One region of the Stenotrophomonas sp. YJH_SMC_64 genome, then DNA from elsewhere that is predicted to be linked to it. Evidence: predicted binding sites of a transcription regulator. Region 1 holds the regulator's gene; each other region holds the start of a gene.
What was found. Region 1 encodes FliA, which starts transcription of late flagellar genes. Its sites were predicted from a motif close to TAAAGTTTNNCNNNCNNNGGCCGATAA; they were not measured.
Positions count from the first base shown of each region.

Region 2: AC5P9L_RS21205 (chemotaxis protein CheW) is a predicted target of FliA. The motif match lies at 2,814-2,840, and genes of this name have one in related genera.
Region 3: AC5P9L_RS03195 (methyl-accepting chemotaxis protein) is a predicted target of FliA. The motif match lies at 1,388-1,414, and genes of this name have one in related genera.

Region 1 covers NZ_JCAFUN010000021.1:4,866-13,881, reverse strand. The annotation lists gene flhF (flagellar biosynthesis GTPase FlhF) at 1-268, shown strand, start outside; gene AC5P9L_RS19645 (MinD/ParA family ATP-binding protein) at 255-1,142, shown strand; gene AC5P9L_RS19640 (RNA polymerase sigma factor FliA) at 1,139-1,882, shown strand; gene cheY (chemotaxis response regulator CheY) at 1,940-2,332, shown strand; gene AC5P9L_RS19630 (protein phosphatase CheZ) at 2,332-2,937, shown strand; gene AC5P9L_RS19625 (chemotaxis protein CheA) at 2,940-4,769, shown strand; gene AC5P9L_RS19620 (flagellar motor protein) at 4,871-5,611, shown strand; gene motD (flagellar motor protein MotD) at 5,613-6,629, shown strand; gene AC5P9L_RS19610 (ParA family protein) at 6,634-7,416, shown strand; gene AC5P9L_RS19605 (chemotaxis protein CheW) at 7,413-8,627, shown strand; gene AC5P9L_RS19600 (STAS domain-containing protein) at 8,914-9,016, shown strand, end outside.
Region 2 covers NZ_JCAFUN010000031.1:354-4,453, reverse strand. The annotation lists partial or broken gene AC5P9L_RS21215 (methyl-accepting chemotaxis protein) at 1-1,658, opposite strand, end outside; gene AC5P9L_RS21210 (hypothetical protein) at 1,760-2,143, opposite strand; gene AC5P9L_RS21205 (chemotaxis protein CheW) at 2,280-2,771, opposite strand; gene AC5P9L_RS21200 (flagellar brake protein) at 3,004-3,777, opposite strand; partial or broken gene AC5P9L_RS21195 (methyl-accepting chemotaxis protein) at 3,982-4,100, opposite strand, start outside.
Region 3 covers NZ_JCAFUN010000002.1:320,667-329,682, reverse strand. The annotation lists gene AC5P9L_RS03210 (hypothetical protein) at 26-439, shown strand; gene AC5P9L_RS03205 (DUF596 domain-containing protein) at 436-780, shown strand; gene AC5P9L_RS03200 (hypothetical protein) at 861-1,235, shown strand; gene AC5P9L_RS03195 (methyl-accepting chemotaxis protein) at 1,446-3,668, shown strand; gene AC5P9L_RS03190 (glycine zipper 2TM domain-containing protein) at 3,835-4,203, shown strand; gene AC5P9L_RS03185 (ABC transporter permease) at 4,332-5,459, opposite strand; gene AC5P9L_RS03180 (ABC transporter permease) at 5,456-6,643, opposite strand; gene AC5P9L_RS03175 (HlyD family secretion protein) at 6,628-7,641, opposite strand; gene AC5P9L_RS03170 (TolC family protein) at 7,634-9,016, opposite strand, start outside.

The DNA of each region.
Region 1 (9,016 bases):
CGGCGACATGGACGAGGTGGTCCGCCGCTTCGGCGCCGCCAACCTGCAGGGCCTGGTGTTGAGCAAGCTGGACGAGACGGGCCGCTTCGGCAACGCCCTGTCAGTGGCCGTGGACCACGCCCTGCCGATCACCTGGGTGACCGATGGCCAGGACGTTCCGGACGACCTGCACCGGGCCAGTGCAGCCAATCTTGTACTTCGCCTTGAAGATTTGCGCCGAGCGGCCGATATACCCTGCAACCCGGAGTTGAACCATGCCGTCGCGTGAGTACGCCAAGCTGACCAAGACCTTCCCGCTGTCGGCCACCCGCAGCGAGCCGCTCGGCCCTGTGCGCACCATTGCCGTCACTGGCGGCAAGGGCGGCGTGGGCAAGACGAATGTGTCCGCCAACCTGGCGGTGGCACTGGCCGGGATGGGCAAGCGCACGCTGCTGCTGGACGCCGACCTGGGCCTGGCCAACATCGACGTGATCCTGGGGCTGAACCCGACCTTCACGCTGGCCGACCTGGTCGCCGGCCGCTGCTCGCTGGACGACGTCATCGTCGAAGGCCCGAACGGCGTGCTGGTGGTGCCGGCCGCGTCCGGCCGCCGGCACATGGCCGAGCTGGCCCCGGCCGAGCACGTCGGCCTGGTCAACGTGTTCTCCGAGCTGGAACGCGAACTGGACATCATGGTGGTGGACACCGCCGCAGGCATCACCGACGGCGTGCTGACCTTCTGCCAGGCCGCGCAGGACACCGTGGTGGTGGTCTGTGACGAGCCGGCCTCGATCACCGACGCCTACGCGCTGATCAAGGTGCTGTCGCGCGAACGCGGCGTGGACCGCATCCAGGTAGTGGCCAACATGGTGCGCGACCCCAACGAGGGCCGCGTGCTGTACGAAAAGCTGACCCGCGTCTGCGAGAAGTTCCTCGCCGATGTCTCGCTGAACTACCTGGGCTGCGTGCCGCAGGACGACTGGCTGCGCCTGTCGGTGCAGCGCCAGCAGCCGGTGGTGAAGGCCTACCCGTCCAGCCCGGCCGCGCTGGCGATCACCGAGATCGCGCGTCGCACCGCACGCTGGCAGGCGCCGACCGAACCGCGTGGCGGCGTCGAGTTCTTCCTCGAGCGCATCCTCAAGCAGCGCGGGGTGGCCGCATGAAAGGCGCAGCCCAGTACAGGGAAGTCCAGCGCTCGGCGGCCAACGAGGTCATCGCCCAGCATTCGGACCTGGTGCGGCGCATCGCCCACCACCTGGCCGCGCGGTTGCCGGCCAGCGTTGAAGTGGACGACCTGATCCAGGCCGGCATGATGGGCCTGATAGAAGCGTCGCGCAGCTACGACGCCGACCAGGGCGCCTCGTTCGAGACCTATGCCTCGATCCGCATCCGCGGTTCGATGATCGACGAGATCCGCCGTGGCGACTGGGTGCCGCGCTCCGTGCACCGCCGTGCACGCGATGCCGCCGCCACCATCCGCCGCCTGGAACAGAGCAGCGGCCGCGCCGCCAGCGCCACCGAAGTGGCCGCCGCGATGGAGATGCCGCTGCCCGAATACCTGCGGTTGATGGAAGACGCCGCACGTGGCCAGGTGCTGAGCCTGGAGTCGCGCATCGAGGACCAGGGCGAGCTGGACACCGTCGCCCAGGGCGGCCCGACCCCGCAGCAGGTGCTGGAGCGTGGTGAGTTCGGCCGCGAGCTGGGCAAGGCCATCGGCCACCTGCCCGAGCGCGAACAGCTGGTGCTCTCGCTCTACTACGAGCAGGAACTGAACCTGAAGGAGATCGGCGCGGTGCTCGGCGTGAGCGAGTCGCGGGTCTGCCAGATCCACGGCCAGGCGGTGCTGCGCCTGCGTGGCCGGCTCAAGATTTTCGAGGCGGCGGACGCCGGCCTGGAAGAATGAACATGCCCGAGGCGGCTGCCCCCGGCCGCCCGGAATGAACAACAAAGGAACTCTGCTTTGAACAAGAACATGCGCATCCTGATCGTCGATGACTTCTCGACCATGCGTCGGATCGTCAAGAACCTGCTGGGCGATCTGGGCTTCACCAATACCGCCGAAGCCGAGGACGGGCATGCCGCGCTGTCGCTGCTGCAGAGCCAGCCGTTCGATTTCGTGGTCACCGACTGGAACATGCCGGTGATGACCGGCATCGAGCTGCTGAAGGCGATCCGTGCCGATGCCAAGCTGAAGACACTGCCAGTGCTGATGGTCACCGCCGAAGCCAAGCGCGAACAGATCATCGAAGCCGCCCAGAACGGCGTGAACGGCTACATCATCAAGCCGTTCACTGCGCAGACGCTGGAAGAGAAGCTCGGCAAGATCTTCGAACGCCTGGCGGCCAGCGCCTGATGGATACCACGGTCGACAAGAGCGCCCTCTCCCTGCGCCTGCAGGAAGCCCTGGACGCACTCGAGTCCGGTGACGAGGCCGCCTGGCGGCAGCGCATCGACGGACTGGTCGCGCTGCGTACGCAGCCGATGATGAGCGGCCTCTCGCGGCTGGCCCGCGAGCTGGGGCAGGCACTGGGTGAGCTGCCGACCGTGCCCAGCGAGGCCGGTGAGCTGGACGACGCCTGCGCACGCCTGGACCACGTGGTGGCCATGACCGAACAGGCCACGCACCGCACCCTGGACCTGGCCGAGGAATGCCGCAGCCTGACCGAACAGCTGCGCGCTGAAGGCCTGCAGCCTGGCCAGGACGCGCAGCTCGAGCGCATCCGCCACAACCTGACCGAGATCGCCCTGACCCAGAGCTACCAGGACCTGACCGGGCAGATCATCCGTCGCGTGGTCGGCATCGTCCGCCGCGTGCACGAGGGCTTCGGCGCACTCGGCCTGCCGCCGGAACAGCATCGCACCGACCCGGAACTGGCCGGGCCGGCACTGAAGGGACTGGACCGCCACGCGGTCTCGCAGAACGACGCCGACGACCTGTTGTCGGATCTGGGGCTGTAAGCATGAGCGCGGTATCCGACGACATCACTGCCGATTTCATCATCGAGGCACAGGAAATCCTGGATCGCCTGGGCGAACAGCTGGTGTCGCTGGAGCAGGCACCGCAGGACACCGAGCAGCTCAACGCGGTGTTCCGTGGATACCACACGCTCAAGGGCGGTGCCGGCTTCCTTGGCGTCACTGCGATGGTCGAGCTGTGCCACGCCGCTGAAGAGGCCCTGGGCATCGCGCGTGCCGGGCAGGCGGTGCTGCAGGCCCACCACTTCGACGCCGCCCAGCAATCGCTGGACTACCTGCAGTCGATGCTGGACGCCGTGTCCTCCGGCACCGAGCCAGGCTATGCGCCGCCGGACCTGATCGCGCAGTTCGACATGAACGGTGGCACTGCCGCGCCGGTCGCTGCGGCCGCCCCTGCGGCAGCTGGCAGCGACCTGATCACCGACGACGAATTCGAGGCCCTGCTCGACCAGCTGCATGGCGGCAACGCACCGACCGCGGTCGCGCCGGCCAGGAAGGCCGACGACGGCCTGATCAGCGAAGACGAGTTCGAAGCGCTGCTGGACCAGCTGCACGGCGGCGCTGCGCCAGGCGCGAAGCCTGCTGCCACCGTCGCGGCAGCACCTGCCGCTGCAACGCGCCCGGCGCCCGTACCGGCGCCCGTCGCCAAGCCGGCGGCCAAGCCGATGGCCGAGGCCGAGCACACCGTGCGCGTGGACACCAAGCGCCTGGATGCGATCGTCAACCTGATCGGCGAACTGGTGCTTTCCCGCAACCGCCTGAAGACCCTGCGTGCACGCCTGCGCGACGAGGAGCTGGACCGCGCCGTATCGACGCTGGACATCGCCACTGCCCGCCTGCAGTCGGCGGTGATGCGTACCCGCATGCAGCCGGTGGGCAAGGTGTTCTCGCGCTTCCCCAAGGTCGCCCGCGACGTCGCCCGCTCGCTGAAGAAGGAAGTGGACCTGGAGCTGGTCGGCGCCGAGACCGAACTCGACCGCAACCTGGTCGAAGCACTGGCCGATCCGCTGGTGCACCTGGTCCGCAACGCCATCGACCATGGCGTGGAAATGCCCGACCTGCGCGAAGCACAAGGCAAGCCCCGGATGGGCCATGTACGCCTCTCAGCGCAGCAGGAAGGCGACTACGTCAGCATCGAGGTGCAGGACGATGGCGCCGGCATCGACCCGGAGAAGCTGCGCGCGAAGGCGCGTGAGAAAGGCCTGATCGATCCGGAAGCCGCTGCCCGCCTGAGCAGCGAGGAGTGCCTGCACCTGGTGTTCCTGCCGGGCTTCTCGACCAAGCAGCAGGTCACCGACATCTCCGGCCGTGGCGTCGGCATGGACGTGGTGCAGTCGCGCATCCGCGAACTGAGCGGCCAGATCCAGATCCAGTCGGAACTGGGTCGTGGCAGCCGCTTCCTGATCCGCGTGCCGCTCACCCTCGCGATCCTGCCGACCCTGCTGGTGCAGGCCGGCGAGGACGTCTACGCGCTACCGCTGGCACGCGTGATGGAAGTGCTGCACGCGCCGCGCACCTCGCTGGGCTGGTTCGATGGCCGCGCCGTGCTTGATCGCCGCTCGCACACCCTGCCGCTGGTCGACCTGCGCCAGTGGCTGGATGTGACGCCGGCCGCGTCAACCCTGCTGACCATCGTGGTGCTGCAGGCCGGGGAAGCGCGCTTCGGCCTGGTCGTGGACCAGGTGCGCGGGCGCGAGGAAGTGGTCATCAAGCCACTGCCAAAAGCCCTGCGCGGCCTGCGCGGTTATGCCGGTGCAACGTTGATCGGCGATGGTCGCATGGCACTGATCCTGGACGTGGACGGCATACGCTGAACGCCGCCGGGCAAGGCCCGGCGACCCGAAAACTGTGACTACCGTCTGTACGCATTCTCCCGGTGTCTCAAGTCCCATTCATACAAGCCGATACCGGAACCATGGATAGACTCAGCCTCATTGGACTCTTTCTCGCCCTGGCCTCGCTGGTCGGCGGCAGCATCCTCAAGGGCGCCGGACTGGCGTCGTTGTGGTCGCCTGCGGCGTTCGTGATCGTCATCGTCGGTACCGTTGCCGCGATCCTGCTTCACACCTCGCCGGCGGTGTTCAAGCATGCGTTCAAGATCGTGCGCTGGGTCGTGCGCCCGCCGCACAGCGATCGCCGCGAACTGATCCAGCAGATCGTCGAGTGGAGCAACATCGCCCGCCGCCAGGGCCTGCTGGGCCTGGAATCGCAGGTGGAAGCGCAGCAGGACCCGTTCCTGCGCAAGGGCCTGCAGCTGCTGGTGGACGGCGTTGAACCCGAATCGATGCGTCACATGCTGGAGATCGAACTGGGCAGCCAGGAGCACCAGGACCAGGCCGGCGCCAAGGTCTTCGAAGCGATGGGCATCTACGCGCCCACGCTCGGCATCATCGGTGCCGTGCTCGGCCTGATCGCGGTGATGAAGAACCTGGCCGACCCGAGCAAACTCGGCCACGGCATCGCCGCCGCGTTCACCGCCACCATCTACGGCATCGCCTCGGCCAACCTGCTGTTCCTGCCGATCGCCGCCAAGCTCAAGAGCGTGATCTCGCACAACACCCGCGACCGCGAAATGGTCATTGAAGGCCTGATTTCGATCGCCCAGGGCGAGAACCCGCGCAACATCGAAACCAACCTCTCCGGCTTCCTGCACTGACATGGCCCGCCGCAAGCACCACGAAGAGCACGCCAACCATGAAGCATGGGCGATCCCCTATGCCGACCTGATGACGTTGCTGCTCGCCTTCTTCGTGGTCATGTACGCGATCTCCTCGGTCAACGAGGGCAAGTACCGGATCATGGCCGACGCGCTCACCGATGCCTTCGGCGGCGCACCGCGCACCATCAACCCGGTGCAGGTGGGTAACAAGCAGGTGCAGGGTGGCGGCTGGGACAGCCCCTCGGTGATCAAGTCCGGCACCAAGATCGGCCCCTCCGCGCCCGCGCCGTCGCACGACCCGACCCTGCTGCCGTCGATGGCCTCGCAGATGCGCATGCCGGTCTCCGTGCACAACCAGGAACAGATCGCCCGTGCCGAGCGCCAGCTCAACAGCATCGCCGACCGCCTCACCGCGGCACTGGCGCCGCTGATCGACCGCGGCATGATCAGCGTGCGCCGCACCGAGTTGTGGATCGAAGTGGAGATCAACAGCGACATCCTGTTCCCCACCGGCTCGGCCGCGCTGGACGTGCATGCACGGCAGACGCTGGCCAGCCTGGCCGAGGTGCTGCGCGACGTGCCCAACAGCGTGCGCGTGGAAGGCCATACCGACAACGTGCCGATCGCCACCGCCACCTTCCCTTCGAACTGGGAACTGTCGGCCGGACGCGCCGCCAGCGTGGTGCACCTGTTCGCGGACCAGGGCGTGCAGCCATCACGGCTGGCGATGGTTGGCTATGGCCAGTTCCGTCCGCGCGAAGAGAACGACAGCGCGCAGGGGCGCAACCGCAACCGCCGGGTGATGGTCATCATCCTGGCCGACACCTCGCATTCGGTGGATCCGCTTGGCCAGCGCCTCAACGCGGCCACCGGCGCCGTCGACGACAGCACCACCGAACAGGCCGCCGCAACTCCGGCTACCGCCCCCACCTCCCCCATCGCACCGGTGAAGTTGCCGCCGGTGCCGGCTGGCAGCCGCGTCGGCGCCGCCGTTCCCCCGGCAATGAAGGAGTAAACCGATGCGCATCTGGGCAGTCGCCAACCAGAAGGGCGGAGTCGGCAAGACCACCACCACCCTCGCCCTCGGCCGCGGCCTGGCCGCGCTTGGCCATCGCGTGCTGCTGATCGACCTCGATCCGCATGCCTCGCTCAGCCGCGCCTTCGGCGTGCCGGTGGATCCGCCACCGGCGGGCGTGCTGGAACTGTTCGGCGCCCCGCCGGCCGATCTTTCCAGCCTGTGCCATGCCAGCAGCATCCACGGCCTGGACTACGTCTGCGCGCAGTCGGCGCTGGCCACGCTGGAGCGCCGCAGCGCCAACCAGCCCGGCCTCGGCCTGGCCCTGCAGAACGCACTGGCGCGTCACCAGGGCCAGCACGACTACATCCTGCTGGACTGTGCCCCCACCCTTGGCCTGTTGATGATCAACGCGCTGGCCGCTGCCGACCGCCTGATCATTCCCACCCAGGCCGAGCCGCTGGCCCTGCATGGCCTGGACGGCATGGTCCGCACCGGCGAGATGGTCGAGCGCTCGCGCCGCCGCCCGCTGCCGATCTCGATCCTGCCGACCCTGTTCGACCGCCGCACCCGCGCCGGCAACGAGTCGCTGCGCACGATGCAGGATCGCCATGGCACCCGCGTGTGGGAAGACGCCATTCCGATCGACACCCGCATCAGCAATGCCGCAGGCCTGACCCTGCCCAGCGTTGGTGAGGACTATCCGGGCCGCGGCCTGGCCGCCTATCGCCGCGCACTGAACTGGATCCTCGGTGAGGATGCCCGTGCCCTGGAGCAGGCCGCATGAACAGCACCGGCGTACTGGACGACTACCTGGACGAACTGCTGGGCGAAGCGATCGCCCCGGCGGCCGTCGTGCTGCCAACGCCGCACAGCGCCGCCCCGGCTCCGGACAGCACATCGGAACCGGAACGCGAGCCGACCTGGGATGACCTGCCGGCCGAGGTGATCTACGAAACCGACACCGTCGCCGCGGGGCCTGCCGTGGACAACGCCACGCTCGAAGCCGCCTTCGAGGCGGCCACAACGGCCGAGCGCGAGCCCACCTGGGACGATCTGCCCGCTGAAGTGATCTATGAGACGGACGCTGTTGCCGTTGCCCCGGCACAGGACGACGCAGCACTGGAAGCCGCCTTCGAGGCCGCCGCAATGCCGGTCGCCGCTCCGGAGCGCGAACCGACCTGGGATGACCTGCCTGACGAGGTGATCCACGAGATGGCCCCGGCCAAGGCCGGCCCGGAGCCCACCTGGGACGACCTGCCCGACGAAGTGATCTACGAGACCGACGCGGCCGACAGCCATCAGCTCGCCCACACTGACAGCCCCGGTCTGCAGGCTGCGTTCGAAGCCGCTGCGGGTGGCGAGGATGTCCCCACGCCGCCACCGGCCGTGGTTGCGCCCCCGGCACCGCGCCCTGCACCCGCGCCCGCCCCGGCCGCGCGTGCTGCCGCCGCGCCGCCGCCCCGCGTCGCCCTGGATGCCCCGGCCACCAACCGTCCCGGTACCTGGCAGGAGCTGCAGGCGCAGGCGCACCAGCCCGCCAGCAGCCCGCACCCGCAGAACCGCCGCGCCGGCGAGCGCACCTCGCGCTGGCTGCGCCTGCGCTGCGGGACCCAGGCCTATGCGCTGGAACTGCTGAAAGTGCAGGAAGTGGTGTTGCCGGTGCCACTGCTGCCGTTGCGTGGCACGGCACCGGCGATGCTCGGGATCATGAACCTGCGTGGCCAGGTGGTGCCGGTGATGGACCTCGGCCTGCACCTCGGCGCCGCAGCGGCAGAAGACGATGCCCAGACCCGCATCGTGGTGCTGGAAGAGGACGGCGAGACCATCGGCCTGCGCGTGTCGGCAGTGGAAGATGTCGCCAACCTCACCGATTCACAGATCGAACCCCCGGATACCGCCCGCATCTGCCAGATCTCCAATGATCTGTTCCGCGGCGTCGCCCGGGTCAGCCAGCGCCCGATGATCCTGCTGGACGCCACACGGCTGTTGAGTTGATCTGGAAAAAAGGGGACGGAGGGGATTAAGTCGCAAGTGGCTCGGCGCTTTGCGCCGAAGCGGTGCCTGTCGGGGACGCAAGGAGTTGATCCGTTGGATCAACACCTTACGTCCCCACTGCGCGGTCGCCGTTGCCGAGGGGGCTGCAGTAGAGCCAGGTCGCTTGCGACTTGATCCCCTCCGCCCCCTTTTCAGCTGCGACCGCATCGACGCACCGCGTCGATTCCTCTAAAGAACCCCGCCGGGGTGCCGTTATGGATCACGGAACCGTTTGTCCGGAGCAACGATGAGCACTGTCGAACTGGGTGAGGATCTCGGCATCGAGAGCAGCACCGAGCTCAAGAACCGCCTCGCCCCGCTGGTGGCGCAGGCAGGCGAGCTGACCCTGG
Region 2 (4,100 bases), on a different contig from region 1:
ATGGCGAGCTGGTTGGCCTGGCGGGCGTGCTCGGCGTTCTGGCGCACGGTGGAGGTCAGTTCCTCCATCGAGGCAGCGGTTTCTTCCAGGTTGGCGGCCTGCTGCTCGGTACGGCGCGACAGGTCACTGTTGCCCGAGGCGATCTCGCCGGCGGCCGAGCTGATCGCGCGGCTGGACTGCTTGATGCGGGTGACGATTTCACTCAGCTGCGCGGCGGTGGCGTTGGCGTCGTCGCGCATGCGGGCGAACACGCCCTGGTAGTCGCCGTGCATGCGCACGGTCAGGTCACCCTGCGACAGCGCGGCAAGCAGGCCGGAGATCTGTTCGATGCTGCCGGCATTGGCGTCCAGCAGGCCGTTGATCTGCTGGGCCAGCTGCAGGAAGAAGCCTTCCTTGTCGCTGGCGTCGATGCGGCCGGACAGGTCGCCGGCGGCGGCCTGGGCGATCACGCGCGCCACTTCGGCTTCGACCAGTGCTTCCTGGGTGCGGTCGCGCCATTCCACCACGTAGCCGACGGTGTCGCCGCCTTCGTTGCGGATGGTCGACACCACCTGCGCGAACTGGGCATCGCCGTACTGCATCGGGCGACGGGCGACGCCGTGGGCCTTCAGGTTGCCCAACAGCGTCTGGTCCATCTCGCCGCGGTGTTCCAGCACGGTGACCGGCTTGCCGATCAACGAGGCCTGGGCGTCGAAGTCCGGCAGGTCGCGGCGTACTTCATCCTGGTACTGGCTGAGGGTCTGCTGCAGGGCGCGGTTGCTGTAGACGATGGTGTTGCTGGTATCGGTCAGGTAGACACCGGTCGAGCTGTAGTCCAGCGCGGTGCGGATGCGCAGGTTCTCGCGGGCAACGGCCTGGTCGGTTTCGATGCGTTCGCGCAGGTCGCGCTGCATCCGCTGCATGGCCTGCATCAGTTCGCCCACTTCATCCTGGCGGCTGACGTCGATGTGGCCATCGAGCTTGCCGCCGGCCACGTCGTTGGCAACCGACACGGCGCCACGCACGCTGCCGACCAGGGCGCGCGCGAACAGCCAGACCAGCACCAGGCCGAGCGCGGCGCCGCCCAGCAGGGCGATCACGGTCAGCACGGCGGAGGCGGAATAGGTGGACGCGGCCTCTTCGCGCGAGGCGCGGGCGAGGCGGTTGTCTTCGGCGATCAGCGCTTCCAGCGCGGATGCAGCCTTGCGGTGCTTGGTGCGGGTCTCGCCCACGAAGGTATCGATGGCATCGTCCGGAAGGTCCAGCTCCAGCATCTCGGTGACGCTGTCGTAGGAGGCCAGGGCGTCCTTCCATTCCTTGGCGAAGGTATCGAACAGCTTCTTCTGCTGCGCGTTGTCGACCAGCTTCGGGTATTCCTTGATCGACGTGTCCATGCTGGTGCGCAGGTCGACGGCCTGCTTGCGCGCGTCGGACTTGACGTCATCGCTGGCGCGGATCAGCTGCTGGTAGGCGGCATTGCGGTACTCGCCCAGCATGCCGCGCATCTCGCCGGCCATGCGGATGCTTTCCATGCGCGAACCCGCCAACTCGGTGGTGACGTTGTTCAGCGAATGCAGTCCGCGATAGGCGACGATGCCCTGCAGCAGCATCACCAGCAGGAGGACGCCGAAGGTCAACAGCAGCTTCGGCATCAGTTTCAGGTTGTTGATCCACGGCATGGGCGTTGCGATCTCCTAAGGCAGACGCGTCCGGGCGTCGGGCCCGGTTGCAGCAGAAACCACGCCGGCACAAGCTCCGGCGTGGTTCGACGGACAGCGGATTACTTGATGTTGGCCAGCTTCAGGCCCGCCGGCGAGCTGACTTCGATTTCCGCGCGCGAGGCGTCGCGCTGGATCTTGCCGATCACGCACACGGTCTTGCCTTCCAGGGTTTCCAGCGGGAAGGAGAACTTGCCGCGGTTCTCGCCGGCGATGCGGGCCGAGAAGGTGTGGCGCGGGAAGGCACCGCCCATGTACAGGAAGGTCGGCTGGCCTTCGGAACCTTCTGCGTAGCGGGCCTTTTCGACCTTGCCACAGACCATGCCGTCCTTGCCGACCGAACGCGGGGCCAGTTCCGGCGGGATCATGTCGGCCGCCTGGGCGAACGCGGAGGAAGCGGTGGTGGCCAGGACAGCGGCCGAAACGAACGCAAGCAGGGACTTCATCGAGGTGTATCTCCGGGGATGGTGATGGTCGTTCCGGTTCCGCGCGCTCCTGCGCGACCGGCTTCTGTCCCCCTATCGGCACTGCTGGGGGGAACTGAAGGGTTTTGTGACCAGAACGTGAAGCAGGTCCGATGGCTCAGGCGGCAGCGTCTTCGGCGAGGGAGGCCTGGCCCATGTCGGCGCTGTCGAGCAGGGTCTCGATGTCCAGCAGGATCAGCATGCGGTCGTCGTGGGTGCCGATGCCGGAGATGAAGCGGGTGTCGACTGCAGCGCCGAACTCCGGGGTCGGGCGGATCTGCTCGGCCGACAGCGGGATCACGTCCGACACGCTGTCGACCACGATGCCGACCACGCGGTCTTCGACGTTGAGCACGATCATCACGGTGAAGGCGTCGTAGCGGGCGTTGTCCAGGCGCAGCTTCAAGCGCAGGTCGATGACCGGCACGATGGTGCCGCGCAGGTTGATCACGCCCTTGATGTAGTCCGGGGCGTCCGGCACGCGGGTGACCGCATCGTAGCCACGGATCTCCTGCACCTTGAGGATGTCCACGCCGTAGTGCTCGGCGCCGAGGGTGAAGCTGAGGAATTCGCCACCGGCGCTGGCGGCGGAGCTGGTCTTGTCGTTCATCGAGGGGTCCTGGTTCTGCCGGAAGTCCCGGTGTCAGGCTCGATATCGGCCCCGCGTGGGGGGACTTTAGGTGCCGGGGGAGAGGCATCCACGCATGGCGTGGATCTACCGCGGCGCGGCCGGCACGCGCATATGGCGTGGATCCGCCGAAGATCGGTAGTGCCGGCCGCTGGCCGGCGACGGCATCATGCGGGTTGCCGGCCGCCGGCCGGCACGAACGGTCGAACGGGCCTCAGAGCTCGCCGTTGCGGCGCGCCTTGCGCTGGCGGTCGATGCGGAAGATGTAGCGCTGGATGGCGCTGTCGCCGCCGCGCGGCAGGCTGTCAAAGCGCATTCCCACGCGCTTGACCTCGATGCCATTGGGCTGTCGCTGTGGCAGCAGGTTGCAGACCACCAGTTCGATGTCCAGGTCGGGGCCATCGGGCAGCGACAGCTGCGCCGGGTAGCGCTTCTGCAGGCCGAATACGGCGCAGTCGTTGGGAACCACTACGGCCAGGCCGCCACCGCTGATGTCCACCACCCGCATCGACAGCGCTTCGGCACGTGCTTCGCCGGGTGGCAGCAGCAGATGCGGCGAGTCGGTGACCGGGGTCTCCAGCCGGTACAGCTCACGGCGCTGCAGATGCACCAGTTCGTCCGGCAACGGGGCGCGGAAGGCGACGTGGCCATCGTTGTCCACGCGCTGCAGTTCGTGCAGGCGGAACCGCACAAGGACACGTTCAAGCTGGGCGAAGCAGAGCAGGTGGTCGGCCTGCTCGGCGGCACGGTTCGATGCCTCCTGCGGGCTGCCGTCGAGCAGCAGGTAGTCTTCGTCCTCGTCGAGATCAAGCAGGGCGGTCGGGAAGGAACGATCCCGGCCGTCGATATGCGCGTTGATCAGTGATCGCTGGTCGATCAGCGAGCGCAGCAGCTGCCGCAGCTGGCGGGGGTTGCGGACCAGGAAGCGTTCGTCCGCGGCGTCGGCCGCGTGGACATCATGCAGTTCAGTGTCGTGGCCGTCGGACATGGAGTCTGTGATCAGGGGCGGGCGCCAGCACGCGTTGGTGCAGGCTCGATGGGGATATCGGCCTCTGCATTGGATTATGAAGTGAGATTTGCATCACTTTCCATGCATAAGGGGTCAGATCCCTTTCCCGTGGGAAAGGGATCTGACCCCGTGGCCCGCCATGCTGGTGCATCCACCCCATGGGCGGATGCTTTCTGCGTGGGGTCAGAACTCCTGCCAATCACCCTCGGCAGCCAGCGCCGGCTGGGCGGCCGACGCCCGCAGCGGCCGTGTCGGTGCGGCCTTGGTGACGGGCAGGGCGGCCGCGACCTGACGTGGCTGCG
Region 3 (9,016 bases), on a different contig from region 1:
GCGCCCAAGCCGGGAACTGCCCGATTTGTCTCTCAAACAACCTGAATCCGTTCTTCAGGCGTACTCGCAAAAGCGAATTGATGACCTCGCACACCAATACAATAGCAAGTCATTGGATCCTAAGGATTTTCAGCTTAATCTTGGTTCAAAGGTCTTGAAGGCCGATGCTCAAGTCAGTACGGGTGCTCCGGTTTATATTGGTGCAAGCACATCCGATGTCATGCTGTATTTCAGACAGCTGACTGGAACTGATCGCATGCCTGTCGCGAAGGTCGTACCTGGAAAGGGTCTTCTTTATACGGCAACCACGAGCTCTGGTGCAAAGATAACTCTTAGAGATTTTTCAACGAGCGCGCAGAAGACTGGTGCTAGTTGGACAATTGATGTGCAGGATAAATCCATAAATAATGGAAAGCGAGTAGAGGTGAAGTTCAAATGAAAGACGGGATTCATTGTGCAGTGGTGACTTCTTCGTTTGGGTTATCAATGGGTGCCGTCTGGCAGCACATGACGATGGAAATGGGAGGTGTTGGGATCTCCGAAAGAAAAGACGCGTTCTTCGAGTTGATGGGTCGTTTGTTGAGGGAAGGGAAAGTGAGGCTTGCAACGGACGGGGTGTTCTTGCAAGGCGACTGGAGGGAGCAGCTGACGCTAATCTCAAACGCTTGGCCCGAAAATCCTGGTGAAGATGATATCGATGGATTCGGCCTCTGGTTCTTGACCGATGCTCCGGCGGGTCTGGTTTGGATCGGCGCAGATGGCCGTGAACAGTGGACGTAGTAGTCCGATTCATGTCGGTGGCGCCCGATGATCCTGACGAATGGGTCAGGGCTTGTAACGACACCGAGCTTTGATGAAGCTTGCTTGAGTCGAAGCCGGTGCCGATCTGGGTTTCGTGCTGCGCGCTCTGGACTCGATCCAGGCCGTACTCCGACGGTGCCGACGGCCTGCGTGGATATCTTCCAGCATCCAACACCGGCTTCGGATTCAGCATCGTCGACCCGCCGGAAGCTGTCGTTGCGGAAGGGATTGAAGCCAAGTGGCAGGTCGGCCTGCTCGGCTCGTTTCATTTCCGCGCGAGCGGGTTTGAAAGTGCCTGGGAGGAAATCTGCCGCTTCATCAATCGTTACGCTGCGGCGTGCGAGTTCCGGTTTGTGCTCTCCTTCCAGTTCGAGAGCATCTATGCGGCAAGGCTCGGGAAGGATCTGGTCTTCCCGGGGCCTGCTGCTCCGTAATGCTGGATGCCGGGGCGGCAGGCCCGGGCCTGATCCCATTCTCGGTACACATGGCGATATGCCTTATGGATATAACGCGTTCGTGGGTTTTCTGATTTCACACCTGTCTGCACAGTTCCAGAGTTTTAGATCGATATAATAATATCGACCCATAAAGTTTCCCCTGCCTGCGCCGCCATCGATCATACGGCCATGATCAAGGGAATTGAGATGCTCGCCTTACGCAACCTTCGAGTGGGATCCCGGCTGGGTGCCGGGTTCGGTTTGCTGCTGCTGTTCATCGTGGCCATCGTTGGCTTGGTGCTGTACGGGAATCACCTGAAGTCCGCCCAGTTCGAGAAAGTGGTGGACGTCAACATGGTGAAGATGCGGCTGTTGAACGACATGCTGGATACCAACAACGCGGTGCTGATGCATCGCCGGCTGATGGTGATCAAGCGCGGCGAGGATTTCGACAAGGATTATCAGAAGGCGCAGGAGCTGTCGCAGACCTACGACGGTATCTGGGCCAAGTACATCAAGATTCCGCGCGACGCCACCGGCGATACCCTTGTTGCGAAAATCGACGCGGCACGCAAGGCCACCGACGCCTCCACCCAGCATCTGCACGAGCGCATGAAGGCCGGTGATTTCGACGGTGCGGCCAAGGAACTGCTCGCCGAGCACGGCCTGGCCACCGCATGGAATGAGGCGATCTCGACCCTGCTGCGGCATCAGGAGACACTGACCGAGCGCAGCCGCGAGGAATACCGTTCAACCGAATCCTGGACCGGCACGCTGTCGATCGTGTTCGGCGTGCTGAGCCTGATACTGGGTTCACTGGCGGCGTGGGCCATCACCCGCAGCCTGACCCGCCCGCTGGAAGGTGCGGTGAAGCTGGCCGACGGCATCGCCAACGGGCGGCTGGACAGCAGCATCGACGCGTCCGGCAACGATGAGGTGACGCAGCTGCTCAGGTCGATGCAGCGCATGCAGGCGCAGCTGCAGTCGGTGATGGCGGCGCAGGGCGAGCTGGCCCGCCAGCACGATGCCGGCAGCCTCAGCTATCGCATGGATGAGAGTGCCTTCCCCGGCGACTACGGGCGCATGGTGCACGAGACCAATGCGCTGGTCGGCTCGCACGTGCAGGTGCAGAACCGGCTGATCGAAGTGATGAAGCATTACGCCCGTGGCGACCTGTCGGTGGACATGGATCCGCTGCCGGGCGAGAAGGCGGCGATCACCCAGGCAATGGACGAAACCAAGACCAGCCTGTCGGCGATCAACAGCGAGATCCGCCGGTTGGCGACAGCGGCCGCGGCAGGCGACTTCAGCCTGCGCGGTGACGAAGATCGCTTCGCCTACGATTTCCGCGACATGGTGGCAGGGCTCAATCGCCTGATGCAGACCACCGACCAGAACCTGGTGCAGGTGTCGAGCCTGCTGCAGGCGATCTCGCGCGGTGACCTGACCGTGCGCATGCAGGGTGACTTCCACGGCGTGTTCGCCCGCATGCGCGATGACTGCAATGCCACCGTCGATCAGCTCAAGCAGATTGTCGGCCGTATCCAGTCCAGCGCGTCCAGCATCAACCTGGCGGCAGGCGAGATCGCTTCGGGCAACACCGATCTGTCGCGTCGCACCGAGCAGCAGGCGGCGAACCTGGAAGAGACGGCGGCGTCGATGGAAGAACTGACCTCCACCGTGAAGCAGAACGCCGAGCACGCACGCCAGGCCAACCAGCTTGCCATCGGTGCGCATGGCGTCGCCTCGCAGGGCGGCGAGGTGGTCGGCCAGGTGGTCACCACGATGTCGGCCATCGAAGCCTCGTCGAAGAAGATCGCCGAGATCATTTCGGTCATTGATGGCATCGCATTCCAGACCAACATCCTGGCGCTTAACGCTGCAGTGGAAGCCGCTCGTGCCGGCGAGCAGGGCAGGGGCTTTGCGGTGGTTGCCAGTGAGGTGCGCACGCTGGCGCAGCGCTCGGCCGGTGCGGCCAAGGAGATCAAGGGCCTGATCGAGGATTCGGTCGGCAAGGTCGCCGATGGATCGGCGCTGGTTCGCCAGGCCGGCACCACGATGGGCGAGATCGTGGCCTCGGTGCAGCGCGTGACCGACATCATGGCCGATATCTCTGCCGCCTCGCAGGAGCAGAGCTCGGGTATCGAACAGGTGAACCAGGCGGTGGTGCAGATGGACGAGACCACGCAGCAGAATGCGGCGCTGGTGGAAGAAGCCAGCGCGGCGGCACGCTCCATGGAGGAGCAGGCCAACCTGCTGGCCGAAGCGGTGTCGGTGTTCCGCACCGGTGCAGCCGCGGCAGCCGTATCGGTCCCGCGCGCGCTTGCGGCGGTAGCGGCCTCGGTCACGCCGGTGAGACGCCCGGCGGTGCTGTCACCGCGCATCGAGCCGACGTTGGCTGCCAATGCGGGTGGCTGGGAAGAGTTCTAGCAAGGCAGCACGCCGGTAGGGAGACGGCGCCCATCACGATGGCTGATCGTGATGGGCGCGGATTCTCTTCCTGAACGCGCGATGGCCGATGAGGCGGTGGACACGCGCATTTCACTTCCGGTTGCCAACCGCAGGAGGACACTTGCGCCATACCGGAACTCAGGAGATGGCCATGAAGACCTCGACCCGATTGCTTGTGCTGGGCACGCTGCTGGCGGCTTCGCCGGTGGCCGGTGCGCAGACGTATGGGCCGCGCGATGAGGGACGCAAGTTCAATGACGGCAGCCGCGTGGTCTGCAAGAACGTGGAAGTGCAGCGCAACTCGCGCGATCCGAACCGCATCACGGGTACCGCTACCGGCGCAGTGATCGGCGGCCTGCTGGGCAACCAGGTGGGCGGCGGTAACGGCAAGAAGCTTGCAACCGTGGCCGGCGCCGTGGCCGGTGGCGCGGCCGGCCGCCAGATCCAAGGCAACCAGCAGCAGAAGAACGGTGACCGCGTGGTTGAACGTCGCTGCGAACGCGTCTACCGCTGATCGGTCACAGCCAGACCTCGTTTCCCCTTCCACACCGCAGTACCCGAACGCCGGCCCCACGCCGGCGTTCTTCGTTGCAGGAAAAAGGGGACGGAGGGAATTAAGTCGCAATCCCCCAAACCGGCCGTTTACGACTTAATCCCCTCCGTCCCCTTTTTTGCGAGGAGGCGCCAGGTGGCGAGGCTGCCGTAGAGCAGCAGCAGGACGGTGAGGGTGATCAGTTCGTGGCTGACGTCGGCCAGGCTGGCGTCCATCTGGTTCAGGCGCACCATCAGGTTGATACCGGAGGTGGTAGGCAGCAGCTGCGCCAGCCAGACCAGCGGTTGCGGCGTCATCACTGCCGGCCACGACAGGTTGGCCAGGAAGAACAGCGGGATCGAGGTGGCGATGATGTACTGGAAGGCGCGTTCGCGGGTGCGGAAGAAGCTGCCGACGAACAGGCCGAAAACCACGGTAGCGGCGATGAACAGGGTGCCGCCCAGCAGCTGGCCCAGTGGGTTTCCGCCGCGCGGATAGTCCTGCACCCAGGCGGTGAACCCGGCGTACCAGAACAGGCCGAACAGGCCGATCAGGCCGAAGCCCATCGCCATGCCGGCCAGGGTCGGCAGGTCGAAGCGCAGGCGCCGGCCGAGTGCAAGACGACGACTACCGAGCAGCACGCCGATGCCCATCAGCAGGGTCTGGTGCACGATCAGCTCGGCCACACCGGGCACGATGGCGCTGCCATAGCCTTCCTGAGTGTTGTACAGCGGGCGCTGCACCAGGGTGACCGGCGGCGCCTGTGGCGCGCCCATGAACGCGGCCTGGCCGACCACGGCGTCACGCCCGAACGCGCCCAGTGCATCGGCCACGCTGCCCAGCACCCAGCTGGCACGGCCCAGGTAGGCGCCGTTGCCGAGCAGCACCAGCTTGGCCGGGTGGCCGCGCAGGATGTCGCGCTCCAGGTTGGCCGGGATCAGCACGATGCCTTCGGCATGGCCGGCTTCCAGCTGCTGACGCGCACTGTCGATGTCCGCCGGTTGCCCGACCACGCGTGCAACGCGGAGCGCATCGAGCTTGCGCAGCAGCTCGCGGCTGGTCGCGCTGTGGTCTTCGTCCACCACCAGCACCGGCAGGTTGCCGGCCACCTGGTGACGGTACGCGGCCGGGTAGAAGAAGGAATACAGGATCACCGCGCCGACCATCACCACGATCGCGTAGCGGTCGCAGAGCACCGCCATCAGGGTCTGCCGCAGGCTGCGCCAGAGTGCGCTCATGCGTCGGCTCCCGCAGGCTGCGCGGCTTCCGGCCTGCGCGCGAAGGCGATCAGGCGCAGGCCGCCAATGCCTCCTGCCACCACCGCCATCAGCAGCAATGTGGCCAACGGCCACACCGAAACCTGCAGCGGCGAACCGATGAACTGCTGCTGGGTCTGCAGCTTGATGTAGGCGCTGAGTGGCAGCAGCTGATGCCAGATGCGGGTGAACAGGGGGCCATCCAGGACCGGGAAGGTAGCGCTGGAGAACGCCAGTGCGGTGCCGATGCTGAGGCCGACCGCGGACAGCGCGGTACCCATGTCGCGGGTGACGCCGACGAAGAACAATGCGTAGGCGGCCGTGGCCAGGTAGAACAGTGGCTGTGCGAGCAGCAGCAGGAGCACGCTGCCGGCCACACCATCGCCGCGCAGCCAGGCCAGGTAACCGATGCCGAGCGCGCCATACAGCGAAAACAGCAGGATGTACGGCGCGACCTTGCTGGCAATCGCCGACCACGGCGTTCGACCCAGCCAGGCGGGCAGGGTGCCGTCGCGGATCTCGCGGCCGAGGCTGCCGGCCACCGCAAGTGCGAGTACCAGCGACAGCACGGCTGGGAAGATCAGCGGCAGCAGGAACAACTCGTAGCTGCGCGCAGGGTTGTACAGGATGTCCGACTGCACCGCGATCGGTGCCGCACGCAGCTTGCCGGGGCCGACCTGCAGGCCGATGCGTTCGCGGAGCAGGCGTGCGTTCCAGGCCGAGACTGCGTCGCCGATATCGCGCGACGCAGATTGGCCGGTGGTCATGTAGGTGGCGTTGTAATAGGCGAACACCGTGCCCTGGCGTCCACGCAGCGCCTGCCGGGTGACATCGCGCGGCACCAGTACGATGGCAAACACATCCAGCCTGCGCAGCTGCGAACGCGCGTCCTCCAGGTCCGCCGGCTGGCTGGCGATGCGTACGCCGGGGCTGGCATCGAGCATGCGCAGCAGCAGGCGGCTGTCACTGCTGTGGTCGAGGTCGACCACGGCAATGGGGATGTCGCGCATCACCGACGGCGAGAACATCCACGCCATCACCGCCAGCATCAGCAGGGGCAGCACGGTGACCAGCAGCAGGTCGGCACGGTTGCCGCGCAGCGACTGCAGCTCGCGCCGCCACGAAGCAGCGAAGCCGTTGCGGTCCGGGCTCAGTGCTGGGGCCATGCGAACAGCACGCTCATGCCGGGGCGGAAGCCCTCGATGCGGCGTACCGGGCGCACCCGCACCTCGAAACTGCGGACGTCGTAGCCGGACGACTGGCGGGTGGTACGCCAGGTCGCATAGTCGCCGGCAGGGTTGATGAAGTAGACCTCGAACTCGCCGTCCAGGCCGAGTGCCGGCACGTTGCCCTGCAGCTTGCTGCCGACCTTCAGGCCCTGCATCTGTGATTCGCGCAGGTTCATCGCCACCCACATGCGATCAATGTCGACCAGGGTGAATACCGGGTAGCCGGCCGGCACCAGCTCGCCCGGGTCGGCCATGCGCTTGTTGATCTCGCCCGCCACCGGCGCGCGTCCTTCGACTTCGGCACGGGCGGCGTTGACTTCGGCCACCGCGCCCTGCGCCTGCTGCACCTGGCCCTGCGCGGCACGCTTGTCCTGCTCGCGTGCGCCGGCCAACGCCATGTCGTACTGCGCGCGCGCGGCACGGGCCAGTTCGCGCGAACTGGTGGCCTGGGCATGCGCTTCATCGCGCTTCTGCCGGGTCATCACCCCTTCGTTGAACAGGTTCTGCACGCGCTGGTAGGTGGCTTCGGCCAGCGTCGCACCGGCTTCGGCGCGCTTCCAGTTCGCTTCGGCGGCGCGGATGTCTTCGCTGCGCGCGCCTTCGTCGGCCTTGTCGGCCACCGCCTGTGCGGCGGCCAACGCGCCGTGGGCCTGCTGTTCCTTGGCGGCCACTTCGGGGCTGTCGAGCAGGAACAGCACCTGCCCGGGCTGCACGCGGTCGCCCTCGCGCACCTTCAACTCCGCCACGCGGGCGGTGATCTTGGCGGCCACGTTGATGGTGTCCGCGTCGGCCATGCCCTGGATCTGGTCGGCCGGGCTGCGCCAGGCCAGCCACAGGCCGAGCACCACCGCGACCAGCAGCGCCACTACCAGGATCGGGCCCAGGCGGCGCTTGGCCGGGGGTGTTGTCGCATCGTCGTGCAGCACATCACTCATGGTCGATCACCTCGTCCGCACGGCGCCGGAATTCTTCAAAACGGTCCATCTGTCCACTGACCTCCAGCAACTGTGCCAGCGCAATATCGTATTGGTAGGCGGCCTGTGCGCGCTCTACACGGGCACCGCCCAGGCCGAGCCGCGCGTCGATCACATCCAGCGAGGTGGCCTGGCCCTCGCGGAACGCCAGCTCCTGCAGGCGCAGGTTTTCCTGTGCCTGGGCAATGCTGCTGTCGAGCAGCACGTACTGCTGGCGCGCGGTTTCCAGTTCGTTCCAGGCCTTGCGCACGCCCAGCGCGACCTGGTTCTCGGCCTCGCGCAGGCCCGCTTCGGCCTGGTCCTGCTGCGCGCGCGCGGCGCTGATCTGCGCCGGCCGCGAGTTCGGCGACAGGAAGGTGTACTTCAGGCCGATGCCAAACGCCCAGTCCGGATCGGTCAGCATTTCGTCGCGGCGGCGGAAGTCGTACTGGCCGAAGGCAAAGATCTGCGGTTTCAGCTTGGCCTGCTGCACGCGCACGCCCTGTTCGGCCTGCGCCACCATGGCCCGCAGGCGTGCGATCTGCGGCTGGCGCGCCTGCGCAGTACGCTCGAAGCTGACCACCGGTTCCAGCGGCACGCGCTGCACGAACAGCGGCGAAACCGGCTGCACCTCGCCACCACTGCGCAGCAGCGTGGCCAGCGCGGCCTTCAGCGTTGCCAGGTCGTTCACCGTCTTCTGGTATTCGCGCTCGGCCTTGTCGCGGGCCACGGTGGCCTGCAGGCGCTGGGCGCGGGTGGCGAAACCCTCGCGTTCCAGCTTCTCCGCATCGGACAGGTGGCGGTTGAGGCCATCGCGCACGTCACGGCGCACGTCCACCGCCTGCTCGGCCAGGCGCTGCCCGAAGTAGGCCTGGGCCAGCTGCACGGTCAGCGATTGACGTTGTGCTTCGCGCTCGGCGCTGGCCTGTTCGTGGGCGGCACTGGCCGCACGCTGCGCGGCCGGAATCACGCCGCCGGTGTACAGCGGCAGCACCGCGGTGACCACTGGACGGGTGCGCCAGTCGCGCTCGGTGAACGACAGCGGCGAATCGATGCCGAAGGCTTCAGCCACCGGCGCCAGTGAGCCCAGCGGCAGAGTGAGCGTCTTCTGGAACTGCAGGCGGCGCACTTCGCCGGTGATCTCCGGCAGGCGCAGCAGCCGGGTGGCGTCCTGCAGGTCCTGCTTGTTGCGAACGGCTGCATCGGCAGCGGCCAGCGCATCGGAGACCTGCTCCAGGCGTTGCCGCGCCTGTTCCCAGTCCAGTGCGGGTGCATCGGCACTGCTCTGCGCTGCCGCCGCAAGCGGCATGCAGGCTGCCAGGGTCAACGCGACTTTCGCGCGGTGCATCCTTGTACG